Regions from separate parts of the Psychrobacter sp. KFRI-CH2-11 genome, predicted to be linked through region 1. Evidence: predicted binding sites of a transcription regulator. Region 1 holds the regulator's gene; each other region holds the start of a gene.
The links. Region 1 encodes PhoB, which activates phosphate uptake and scavenging genes when phosphate is short. Its sites were predicted from a motif close to TGTCATNAANCTGTCATAA; they were not measured.
Positions count from the first base shown of each region.

Region 2: AADH33_RS03145 (porin) is a predicted target of PhoB. The motif match lies at 1,700-1,718, and genes of this name have one in related genera.
Region 3: pstS (phosphate ABC transporter substrate-binding protein PstS) is a predicted target of PhoB. The motif match lies at 1,569-1,587, and genes of this name have one in related genera.

Region 1 covers NZ_CP151283.1:335,453-339,645, forward strand. The annotation lists gene AADH33_RS01425 (HD domain-containing protein) at 1-209, shown strand, start outside; gene AADH33_RS01430 (hypothetical protein) at 206-367, shown strand; gene asd (archaetidylserine decarboxylase) at 458-1,294, opposite strand; gene dtd (D-aminoacyl-tRNA deacylase) at 1,406-1,861, shown strand; gene phoB (phosphate regulon transcriptional regulator PhoB) at 2,049-2,753, shown strand; gene phoR (phosphate regulon sensor histidine kinase PhoR) at 2,924-4,015, shown strand; gene AADH33_RS01455 (M23 family metallopeptidase) at 4,098-4,193, opposite strand, start outside.
Region 2 covers NZ_CP151283.1:738,149-742,341, reverse strand. The annotation lists gene AADH33_RS03150 (CTP synthase) at 1-314, opposite strand, end outside; gene AADH33_RS03145 (porin) at 502-1,563, opposite strand; gene AADH33_RS03140 (malate synthase G) at 2,173-4,193, opposite strand, start outside.
Region 3 covers NZ_CP151283.1:3,007,073-3,011,265, reverse strand. The annotation lists gene thiC (phosphomethylpyrimidine synthase ThiC) at 1-981, opposite strand, end outside; TPP riboswitch at 1,271-1,387, opposite strand; gene pstS (phosphate ABC transporter substrate-binding protein PstS) at 1,660-2,826, shown strand; gene pstC (phosphate ABC transporter permease subunit PstC) at 3,036-3,989, shown strand; gene pstA (phosphate ABC transporter permease PstA) at 4,075-4,193, shown strand, end outside.

The DNA.
Region 1 (4,193 bases):
AAGCGCAGCTGCTACGGGTGGTGGATCGCTTATTGCCGTTTTTGCTCAACCTCAATACCAACGGGCAGACGTGGATTGAGCTGGGGGTGACGCGCTCGCAGGTGGCTGGCGCGCATGCCTTTATCAAAGACAGCTTTCCGCCTATCCATGATTGGCTGTCACAGCGTATCGACTATGCGACCAAGCAAGGCTGGCTAATCGATGCATGACCAATAAAATCGCCAGCTTGGTACGGCTAACGCTGGCCGCGGCACCTATCGGCAGCGGCGCAAAACTGGCACAGGATGCCAAAAAACAAATAGGCGTGCTGCGACCCTTCGATGCTGCCCAAAATCATCCCAGTAGCACTGTGCTTATTTTAGAGTGATCAACTATGGTCACATAGATAGCCGTTAAAAATCCAGCCAAGCGTGATTATCCGCGCTTGACTGGGTTTTGTCTTAAAAAAACAGACAGATTATCTAGCGTTAGCCATACCCAGTAGCTGTCCCATTTTTACCACACTATTGGCTTGCAGGCTGTCTTGCCAGTCGGCTTTGGCGGTTTTCGGTAGTACGACTATCGCAGTGGAGCCGAGATAAAAACGTCCAAGTTCATCGCCTTTTTCAAGCTCCATGTCGTGTTCGGCTTCTTGAATATCGTCGGTACGGCTGATTTTGCCAGTGGCGACTGTCTCGATACCAGCGACGATCATCGCGCCGACCATCACGACCGCAGCTTTGCCGTAGGCGGTATCAAACAGACACACCAAACGCTCATTGCGCGCAAACAAATCAGGTATGTTGGCAGCCGTGGTGTTGTTGACAGAAAACAGCGTGCCTGGCACATAGCGGGTTTTGGTCAAGGTACCAGTAAACGGCATATGAACGCGGTGATAATTGCTGGGTGCCAGATAGACCGTGGCAAAACTGCCATCGGCAAAATAATGCCCGTCTTCGCTATCGGCCAGCAGTTGGCCGATATCATAGTAGCGCCCTTTGGCTTGCAAAAGCTTATGATCGTCAATCTGACCGAGCTGCGAGATGATGCCGTCAGCTGGGCTGACAATCCCCTGAGGCGTGGCATCGATAGGGCGCGCGTCTGCTTTTAACTCGCGAGTAAAAAAGTCATTAAAGCTCTCATAAGCACCTAAGTTTTGGCGCTCATACTCATCCAAGCTGATATGATAGGCTTTTGCAAAGCTACGAATAAAGGTGCGCTTGACATAGGGGTGGCGACTGGCAGCCAAACGGCCAGCGACTTTACTGAGCTTTTGTTGCGGGACAAGCTGCTGCAAGGTGGTGAATACATTCATAATATGGCGACCAAAATAAAGGTGAGAGAGTAATCAATAGGCAAATAAATGATGATATTTTATCATGGACGGCCTAAGTTTGTATGAGCATAATTGGTAAGGGGAGCATAAATGAAAGCATTGTTACAGCGGGTACATGGTGCAAGCGTCAGCGTCGATGGGGATTGTGTCGGGCGTATCGAGCGCGGCGTGCTGGCATATATCGGCTTGGGGCCTGAAGACGACCTACAAACGGCCAAACGGATGATCGATAAAATCCTTGGTTATCGTATTTTTGAAAACGACGATGACCCTGCCAAATATGGCAAACTGGACAAAAATGTCCAGCAAGTCGCTGGCGGGCTGCTGCTGATATCACAGTTCACCCTGATGGCGAAGACCGACAAAGGCCGGCGTCCTGATTTTGGCGGTGCCATGCCACCAGAGGCGGCGCGCGTGCTGTTTGCTCAGCTAGTCGACTATGCCAACAGTCAGCACCCTCAGGTAGCGACGGGTCAGTTTGGCGCAGACATGCAGGTTATGAGTATCAATGATGGGCCACTGAATTTTATATTAGACGTGAGCTAAAGCATCAAATGTGAATCATGATGGTGAGTGCCATCTGTTTGAGGGAAGTGGCTTGGTCTATAGCAGCCGCTTAAATGATAAATGTCATCAAACTGTCACAATTACCGCGTTTAATAGGCAAGCAGTGGCGAGTGATTATCGCCCTTTTTTATACGTCTGTTTTGTCCCTTATCACTGAGAATACCCTATGTATAATGAGCAAATTTTGATTGTTGAAGATGAACCTGCAATCCGCGAGATGGTCGTCATGACGCTAGAGATGGCTGGTTTTGATAGCTTGCAGGCAACGGACGTATCAGAGGCGCACCAACAAGTGGTCGACCATCGGCCAGCGCTGATTTTGCTAGATTGGATGCTGCCTGGGGACAAAAGCGGCATTGATTTTTGTCGTATGCTCAAAAGTGATGAGCTACTCGCTGAGATACCCGTCATCATGCTGACAGCCAAAAGCGAAGAGGACAGCAAGGTGCACGGTCTGGATGCGGGCGCAGATGATTATATGACCAAGCCTTTTTCGACGCGCGAGCTGATCTCAAGGATCAAAGCGGTGTTGCGCCGTAGCAATGCTTTGAGCGCCGACAAGACCATTGAAATAGGTAAGTTAAGCCTCGACCCCAAAAGCCAGCGGGTCATGGCGTCTGGGCAAATCATCGATGTCGGACCGACCGAATATCGGTTGTTGGCGTTTTTTATGAGCCATCCTGAGCGTGCCTATACGCGCACCCAGCTGCTTGATCAAGTGTGGGGCGGCAATGTCTATATCGAAGACAGAACCATCGATGTGCATATCAAACGCCTACGCAAACTGCTGCGCCCTCATGACTGCGATAAGCTGATACAAACGGTGCGCGGTACTGGTTATCGCTTCTCAAGCTTTGTTGAGGCCAAATAGTAGGCGCTCATACTGCCAAAATAGCCGCCGCAATTCTGTTGCCAGTCCAGCTATCATCACCATAGTTATCAGTAAGTGATTATCAGTAAGGGTCACTTAGCTGATAGGGATAATCATCATAATGATAACGAGATAACAAGTAGGGCAAAAAAATAGGTCACGAAAAATGGATGAGTAACATAATGTCAAAGCAATGTACCGAACAAGATATCTCAGAGCCGATAGCGCTACAAAACACCACCAATCAATTAAAAAAAATAAGAAGTGCGCTGCGGGCACTGCGCGATGCGGTGATTTTACTCAATGACAGTGATGGTCTGGAGTGGTGGAATCAGGCCGCTGAAGACTTACTATTATTGCAGGCAACAGATAAGGGCCGATGTATTTTTGACTTTATTGGCGCATCTGAGTTTCGTCAGTACTATCAAGCGCCGACGCTGGCTGACGAAGGTGTACATATAAAGTCATGGCGCGCGCCTGAGCGTTATTTAAAGTGTGAGCTGACCCCGTTTGCCGACGAAAAGCTATTGATCATCTACGATGTGACGCGTCTGCATCATCTAGAAGAGATGCGCCGCGATTTTGTGGCCAACGTCTCGCATGAGCTGCGTACGCCGCTGACCGTGATGATAGGGTATTTAGAAAACTTTTCGGATCAGCCAGACATGCCGCCGCACTGGAAGCGCGGCTTTGAGCTGATGACCCAGCAGACAGCGCGCATGAATAGAATCGTCAATGATTTATTACTGCTATCGCGTATCGAGATCGAAGAGACTCATGAGCTGCATTATATCGATATGACCAAGCTGCTGACCCATATCTATGATGATGCACAGGCCTACAATCAAGAGTATGGTCATAGCATCCATCTACAGATAGATACCTATGATGGGCTGTACGGCTCAGAGATGTATCTGACCAGCGCCTTATCCAATCTGGTGATCAATGCGATTAAATACACACCAAAAGGTGGCGATATCACCGTCAGCTGGACCAAAACAGCAGAGGGTTGCCGTTTCGCTGTCGAGGATAATGGCATCGGTATTGCGCCGCAGCATATCGCCCGCCTGACAGAGCGTTTTTATCGTATCGACAAGGGTCGTAGCCGTGCCACAGGCGGCACAGGTTTAGGGCTGGCTATCGTCAAACACGTCTTATACCAGCATGAAGCCAACCTACAAATCGAGTCGGTAGAAGGCGGCGGCTCGATATTTAGTGCGGTGTTTCCGCCAAATTACGTGCGCTCTGCTGCCATTAGCTGAGGCTTGATGGCTATTAATATTTTAGGGCTATTAGCCAATGTCAGATGGATAAGCAAGCAGTCGTCGTGCTTATCATAACAGGCTACCGAGCAGGCTCGGATTTTTGTAAAAGCGGGTAGGGGTTGACCGCATTGCCTTGGATATAAATCCCATAATGTACGTGCGGCGGTGTGCCCTT
Region 2 (4,193 bases), 400 kb from region 1:
CGGCGCTCTTTGTTTAGTACGTTTTGATAGATACGACCACTGGTAAAGTTGTTGCTCTTACTCATCTTAGAGTGGCGTAAGAAGCGCTCATAATAGCCCAAATCCAAATCCGTCTCTGCGCCATCTTCGGTGACAAACACTTCACCATGCTGAAATGGGCTCATCGTACCTGGATCGACGTTGATATACGGATCCATCTTGGTCATCGTGACAGTCACGCCACGCGCTTCTAAGACCGCAGCAAGAGAAGCGGCGGTGATACCTTTTCCTAGTGAGGACACTACCCCACCGGTCACAAATATAAACTTGGTCATAGTACTCTTTCGGTAATTGGTAAAGAAGGATTTTACTAAAAATACGCCATAAAATATAGGGCAAAAATGCAAACTGTCTGAAACTCTTATTTTCTACCTTAGCGGTAGACTTTTGTCACAAATAATACATACAACAAAAAAACCCACCCCGAAGGATGAGTTTTTTATTTAGATTCTAATGGTTAGATTAGAATTTGTATTCGATACCACCACCGATACCAAAACCATCAAACTCGCTCTCAACTTTTACAAGAGGTGCAGTTACTGTAGCCTCTGAGCTTAAATAAGCACCATATAGGTGACCAGTTGTTGCCGCGTTAAACGCATATTTGCCGCCTACTACCGCACGGAATTTTTCAGCATCGTCAGCACCACCAACGTTGTTTACGAAATCACCTTGTGCATAGGCAGTCCAAGGAGTCGCTGTCGCCATCTCACCACTGATAGTGAATGCATTTTCGTTGTCATCACTGTCAAAATCAGTGTTTTGATATAGAGCGCCTAGCGTCACTACTGGGCTGATAGCATAGTTACCACTGACACGAGCAACTTTAAAGTCGCCTGCTTGGATGTACGTAGCACCAACGTTCATTGGACCTGCTTCGTATTTACCACCAACACCAAACGCATCACGGCCTAGTGTATCAGTATCGTTGTTTTCATCCATGGCGTACATCGCCATGAACTGCATGCCATTGATGTTAGGCGAGAAGTAGTTGAAAGTGTTGTTAGTACGCGGTGCATCAAAGCTTGCAAGTACGACATCACCACCTAGTACGCCACCTTGAGTCACGTTAGCAAAGTTTACGTAATCATCGATAGCTGATAGACGACCACCAAGCAATGTACCGTACTGCGCGTTTTTCAAACCAAGATAAGTGTCACGTGAGTAAAACTGATCAGACTTCTCCATACGGCCACCGTCTGCATCTACAAAAGCATCACCAGCGTCAATATCGATACCGTACTCTAGTTGATAAACTAAGTCAGTGTTTGCAGTTAGTGCTTCAGAACCTTTTAAACCAATACGTGAAGCATTTGAGTTTAATTGGCTACGACCATCAGCGTCTACTGAAGTTTTAACAACACTATCAACGCTTCCATCAGTGTTATAAGTCGTTGTAGTTGTGTCATTGTCACCAGTGTTTACATCTAAAGTTAAGAAGCCTTTACCGTAGACAGTTGGAGCGGCATTGGCTGCAGAAACAGATAGAGCAGCAACGGCTGTAGCTAAAAGTAGTTTTTTCATGGGGTATCTCCACTTTACAATTGTAGTAATGAGCGAGCTATTATTAGCTGGTGCCCAATTGGTATCGTCACAAATCCTCAAAGATATAATGTGTAACTGGCTACCGAGATTAGTCAGAAACAAGTGTGGCGAAGTTTTATTACAGTAAGATGAAAAAACCATGACTTACATAACCAGCATCAAAAAAAGTAACTGCCATGTAAACGTTGGTCTTTATCCTTCTGCTGCGTAACATCCGTTACCAAACTCATACTTCGAGTACAAGCATAACAACTTTGACATAATTTGCAACATATTTTTTTGTACTTTTAACGCGATATCTGGCGCACTCCATATCTTTTATAGTGCTCAGGCGTTGAAAAAAATAGCTATACAATGCCCTTAAATACCAATGGTTTATCGTAAGTTTTATGACAAACCATTCGATTATGCCCACTGTATTGCGTACAAAAATAAAGCGCTACTTATTCACTAATAAGTAGCGCTTATAAGCGAAACAGCATTATCACTATCTACTATCGACGCTGGGCCAATATAGCCATGTAGCAATATATACATGCATCGACACAGCTTTTATGCCGATGCAATAGGATAGCGACGCACACTGGCTTAGACGTTGGCTTTTAGATCCAAGCGTGCTTGGTGCAATAATGGCTCAGTGTAGCCGCTTGGCTGCTCGCGTCCTTTAAAGACGAGGTCACAGGCGGCTTTAAAGGCATAAGACTGCTCAAAGTTGTTTGCCATAGGCTGATAGCTACTGTCGCCGGCATTTTGCTCATCGACGATCTTCGCCATACGCTGCATGGTATCCATGACTTGCTGCTCGCTGACCACACCGTGATGCAACCAGTTGGCGATATGCTGGCTTGAGATACGCAAAGTCGCACGGTCTTCCATCAGGCCCACATCGTTGATGTCAGGCACTTTTGAGCAACCGACGCCTTGGTTTACCCAGCGTACCACGTACCCTAAGATACCCTGCGCGTTGTTGTCCAGCTCTTGCTGCTTCTCTTCCTCTGTCCAGTTGGTGTCTTTGGCCAATGGAATGGTCAAGATATCGTCGAGGCTAGCACGCTCGCGCGATTTGAGGCTGTCTTGTACCTCGGCGACATTGACTTGATGATAATGCATGCTATGCAAGGTGGCGCCTGTCGGTGATGGTACCCAAGCGGTACTAGCACCAGATTTTGGATGCGCCGCCTTGGTCTCTAGCATCTCTTTCATCTCGTCAGGCTTGGCCCACATCCCTTTACCAATCTGCGCCACGCCCTGCAGGCCAGTTTCTAGACCGATATCGACGTTCCACTGCTCATAGGCGGGCTGCCATGCTTGCGACTTCATCTCGCCTTTTGGTACAAAGGCACCTGCGTTCATACTGGTATGCATCTCGTCGCCTGTACGATCCAAAAAGCCGGTATTAATAAAGATAACGCGCTCTTTGGCTTGGCGAATGGCTTCTTTTAGGTTTACCGTCATGCGGCGCTCTTCATCCATGATACCTATCTTGAGCGTATGGCGCTCTAGGCCAAGCAAGTCCTCTACCGCATTAAACAAATCATTGGCCACTTTGACTTCATCAGGGCCATGCATTTTTGGCTTGACGATATACATCGAGCCTTTGCGTGAGTTTGATAGCGCGTTTTTGCCTTTTAGATCGTTTAGCGTCAATAGCGGCGTGATCAATCCATCCATCAGGCCTTCAAAGATTTGCTCTTGACCATTGCCCAAATCGACCAAAATCGCTGGGTTTTGCATCAAGTGACCGACGTTACGAATCAAGAGCAATGAGCGACCTGGTAAGATCAGTGTGCCGCCCTCTGGTGTGGTGTACTCACGATCTGGGTTTTGCTTACGGGTGCGGGTTTTACCACCTTTTTCAAACGTCTCTTGCAAATCGCCATTCATCAAACCTAGCCAGTTGCGATACACTTCAACTTTTTCTTCGGCATCGACCGCAGCGATTGAGTCTTCGCAGTCTTGAATCGCGGTAATGGCGGACTCTAATAGTACGTCTTTGATGTTTGCTGGGTCATCTTTACCTACTGGATGGCTGGCATCGATTTGAATCTCTGCGTGTAAGCCATTGTTTTTGAGCAAAATACCAGAGGGGCTATCTGCCTCGCCGACATAACCGACGAATTTTTCGGCGTCTTTTAGCTCAGTGCTGCTATCGCCCAGCTTGACTTCCAGCTTTCCATCGACGATTTTAAAGCCTGTGACATCGGTATAAGAGCCTGAGGCTAGCGCAAAATGCTCGTCCAAAAAGGCTTTGGCATAAGCGACAACAGCCGCGCCGCGCGTGGGATTATAGCTGCTGCCCGCTTCTTGACCATTTTCATCGCTGATGACATCGGTGCCATACAAGGCATCGTACAAGCTGCCCCAACGGGCGTTGGTGGCATTTAGCGCATAGCGCGCGTTGCGTACGGGGACGACTAGCTGTGGACCTGCAATATGAGCAATCTCGTCATCGACGTTTTGGGTGCTGACCGTAAAGTCATCACCTTCTGGTAACAAATAGCCGATTTCTTGCAAAAAAGCCTTGTACGCTGGGAAATCAATCTCACCTTCTTTGGCAGGATTGTCTAGATGCCATTGATCGATTTGCGCTTGAATGCTGTCACGAGTCG
Region 3 (4,193 bases), 460 kb from region 1:
TTCGGCGATGCCGTCGACTTTTTCTAATGCTTGATAAATGGGTACCGTACCGATGGGCACAGGCGAGTTACGAATCAGCCATTCGCGGGTCTCGTGGATATGATTGCCTGTCGACAAATCCATGATGGTATCAGCGCCCCAGCGCGTCGCCCAGGTCATTTTTGAAACTTCTTCATCGATAGAGGAGCCGAGCGCTGAGTTACCGATATTGGCGTTAATCTTTACCAAAAAATTACGACCGATAATCATCGGCTCAGACTCAGGGTGATTGATATTATTTGGGATGATGGCTCGACCAGCCGCGACCTCACTACGCACAAACTCAGGGGTGATGATTTTTGGCGTATTGGCACCAAAGCTCTCGCCGTAATGCTGACGCATATCGGTCAGCTCATGCTGCTTTTGCGTCTCACGAATGGCGATATATTCCATCTCAGGGGTGATGATACCGCGGCGCGCATAGTGCATCTGGGTGACATTGCCTGCTTTACCATTGACTTTTTTGGCGCGGCGCGGCTTATCGATATGGGTAAACCGTAGATTGGCTGTGGTGATATCACGCGCACGCGCTTGCCCGTATGAGCTGGACAAACCGCTTAGCTGCTCTGTATCCCCGCGCTCGGCTATCCAGCCCTCGCGCAGTTTGGGCAAGCCGCGGGTTAGGTCAATTTGGGCATCAGGGTCGGTATAGACGCCTGAGGTGTCATAGACATAAAACGGCGGGTTTTGCTCCCAGTCGGATTCATCAACGCCTTGGATGGGGGTGGGGTCCAGAGTGATCTTGCGCATCGGCACTTGAATATCAGGTCTAGAGCCTTCGATATAGACTTTTTGCGAGGCGGGGAGAATGCGGTGTAGGTCGCGCGCGTCTTCTTCAAAGCGCGTGTCTCTGGCGCTACGGTGCGCAGGGGTTTTTAGGGCGTCGGCTTTTTTGTCAGAGGCGTTTTGCTGGGTCTTTGGAGGTAGGGTTGAGGTTGTCATATGCTGTCCTAGCGTGTTGGTTTTTGAATAAAAGCAACACCGCCAGAAGCTGCGGGGGTAGCACTTATCATCTAGGCAATTTTTGCTGCGTCGTCGTCACTGGCTGTCAAATCTATCATCGCAAAAACCTGCCTTCGCGGAGGATGTCATCAACCTGTAAGCGACGCTTGGTATCTCTCATCATTGCTTCGCACTACTTAACGCTATAAAGCTTAGCACCACAAAGTGGGCATTTAGGCTAACAGTCATGAGGATAACGGGGCATTTCTGCCCGTGTCTGCCTTATATAATACAGTGCTGAAGACTTCCCTGCGTCGGTACTAACCGCATCAGGTTCGGCGGGTGATCTCTCAGCGAATGTACAAAGGCAGTCAGCCATTCGTACACCGCACCCCGAGTCTGTCAGTGTTGTAAATCAGTCTCATACTAACAAACTTCTGCCGTGAGGGCTACTGGTGTTTGACCATCGGTATGTCAGTCAACGTGCGCATGAGGCTCTGAATCATGACACGCAGGCTAATGAGCGTTAGCCTTAAGCGGCGACTGATTTGACCCTATTTATCACGCATATAAAAGAGTTGGGCGGTTGTCATCAAACTGTCATAAAAACTTGTCAAGATGTCACACATGCCACCAATCATGCTTTGTTCAATCGTTGTTAAACTTTAGGAGTCCTACATGCGTTATTCGTTATTGGCAGTCGCCGTTAGTTGCACCTTAGTACTCACCGCTTGTAATAAATCCACCGACACCGCAGAGTCAGCAGCGCAGAGTGACACCAGCGCGGCGACAGTGGCCGAAACCACCAACACAGCGACATCCTCTCCAGCAAGCGATTTTAAATCAGCTGAAAACATCGCCATGAACATCACTGGTGCGGGCGCGTCGTTCCCGCAGCCTATCTATGCCAAATGGTCCTATGACTATAATGCCGCGACTGGCGGTCAGGTCAACTATCAGTCTATCGGCTCCTCAGGTGGCATCAAACAAATCCAAGCAAAAACCGTCGACTTTGGCGCATCTGACGCCCCGATGACCCCTGAAGAGCTGGACGCGGCAGGCCTTATTCAGTTTCCGACCGTTATCGGTGGTGTGGTACCGATTGTCAATATCGATGGCGTGGGGCCAGGTGAGCTAAAGCTGGACGGCGCAACCTTAGCCGATATCTATCTGGGTAAGATTAGTAAATGGAATGACCCTGCTATCACTGCCATGAACCCAGATTTGACCCTGCCAGATGCTGCCATTACCACCGTGTTTCGCTCAGATGGTTCAGGCACGACTTTTAACTTTACCGATTATCTGGCCAAAGTCTCAAACGATTGGAGTGACAGCGTGGGTGTCGATAAAACCGTCAAATGGCCTACCTCTGCCACAGGGGCAGGCGGTAAAGGCAACGAGGGCGTATCAAGTTACGTCAACCGTATGAAAAACGCTATCGGCTACGTCGAGTATGCTTATGCCAAGCAAAACAACATGGCACACGCTGCCCTAAAAAACGCGGCGGGCAACTTCGTACAGCCATCCGCTGAGACCTTTGCCGCGGCAGGTGACATTGATTGGTCACAGCAAGCAGGCTTTTATAAAGTCATCACCAACTCTGAGACCGAGCAAGCGTGGCCCATCGCTGCTGCCACCTTTATCTTGGTACACAAGCAGCCAGAAAACCCGCAGCAAGTGGCTGGCGTGCTGAACTTCTTTGATTGGGCGTATGCCCAAGGTGATGATAGTGCCATGGCGCTTGATTATGTGCCTTTCTCCGATACCGCAGTGGCACTGTTTAAAGACAAGTGGAATGAAGTCAAAGGTCGTGATGGTCAACCCGTCTACACACCGGCTCAGTAGTTTTTCTATATATGTATAGCAGCACTTGTAAGCCCCTTTGAGACACCTATTCTCCGGTGGTTGTCTCAAAGGTTTTATCACAACAAATTTAAAAATAGCGTCATCCATTACCGTTAATAGCACCCTTTATTAAGGTTTCGTTTGCTGTGATAAGACCTGATGAGTCTTTTCAAGATTTTGATTTAATATTATTTAATGCTGAGACACTTATGAATGATTTAAGGTCGCAACTGGCAAAACAAAAACGTTACGACGCACTATTCGTCAATGCCACCAAGGCATTTGCCATTCTCGTACTGCTATCTTTGGGCGGTATTTTGCTCTCTTTGATCATTGGCGCTTGGCCGAGCATTCAAGCATTTGGCCTTGGGTTTTATACCAGTAATAACTGGGATACGGTCGCTAATGAGTACGGTGCGCTAGCGCCGATCTATGGCACGCTGGTGACGTCCTTTATCGCTATTTTAATTGCCGTGCCAGTCAGCTTTGGTATCGCGATATTCCTGACCGAGATGTGTCCAAACTTTTTAAAAAAGCCTCTCGGCATCGCCATTGAGCTGCTGGCAGGTATTCCCTCTATCATCTACGGTATGTGGGGACTGTTTGTCTTTGCGCCGTTTTTTGGCGATCACATTCAGCCGTGGTTTATCGAACACGTTGGCCCTTTGCCTATCATCGGTAAGCTGTTTACCGGTGCGCCAATGGGATTGGGCATGTTTACCGCCTCTCTTGTCCTTGCCATTATGATCATTCCTTTTATCGCCGCCACCATGCGCGATGTTTTCTCTGTGGTGCCAGACCTGCTCAAAGAGTCAGCTTATGGCATGGGTGCGACCACTTGGGAAGTGATGTTTAAGATTATCTTGCCCTATACCAAAGCAGGCGTGGTCGGCGGGGTTATCTTGGGGCTGGGTCGGGCACTGGGCGAGACCATGGCCGTGACCTTCCTTATTGGTAACGCCTTTAATATCAGTCCAAGTCTGTTTACTTCTGGCGTCACCATTACCTCAGCACTGGCCAATGAGTTTGCCGAAGCCTCTAGTGAGCTACATCTGGCCTCGCTGCTGCACCTTGGCCTCATACTATTTATCATCACCTTTATTGTGCTGTCGCTGGCTAAGCTCATGCTGTTGCGTATGGACCAAAAAGCAGGCAATCGCTAATACATAACGACACACAGACGATAGCGATATACAGGCTGACAAAAAATCTTGAAAAATGGAAATGAGTTTTATGCCTACTAATACGATGCACTCAGCGTTACCTGCGCAGACTGGCTTTGATAGCCGTTACGACAAGCGTCTTTATAACAAACGGCGCTGGGCCAATAAGCTGGGTTTGGGTTTTGCCATGTCGGCGATGGTATT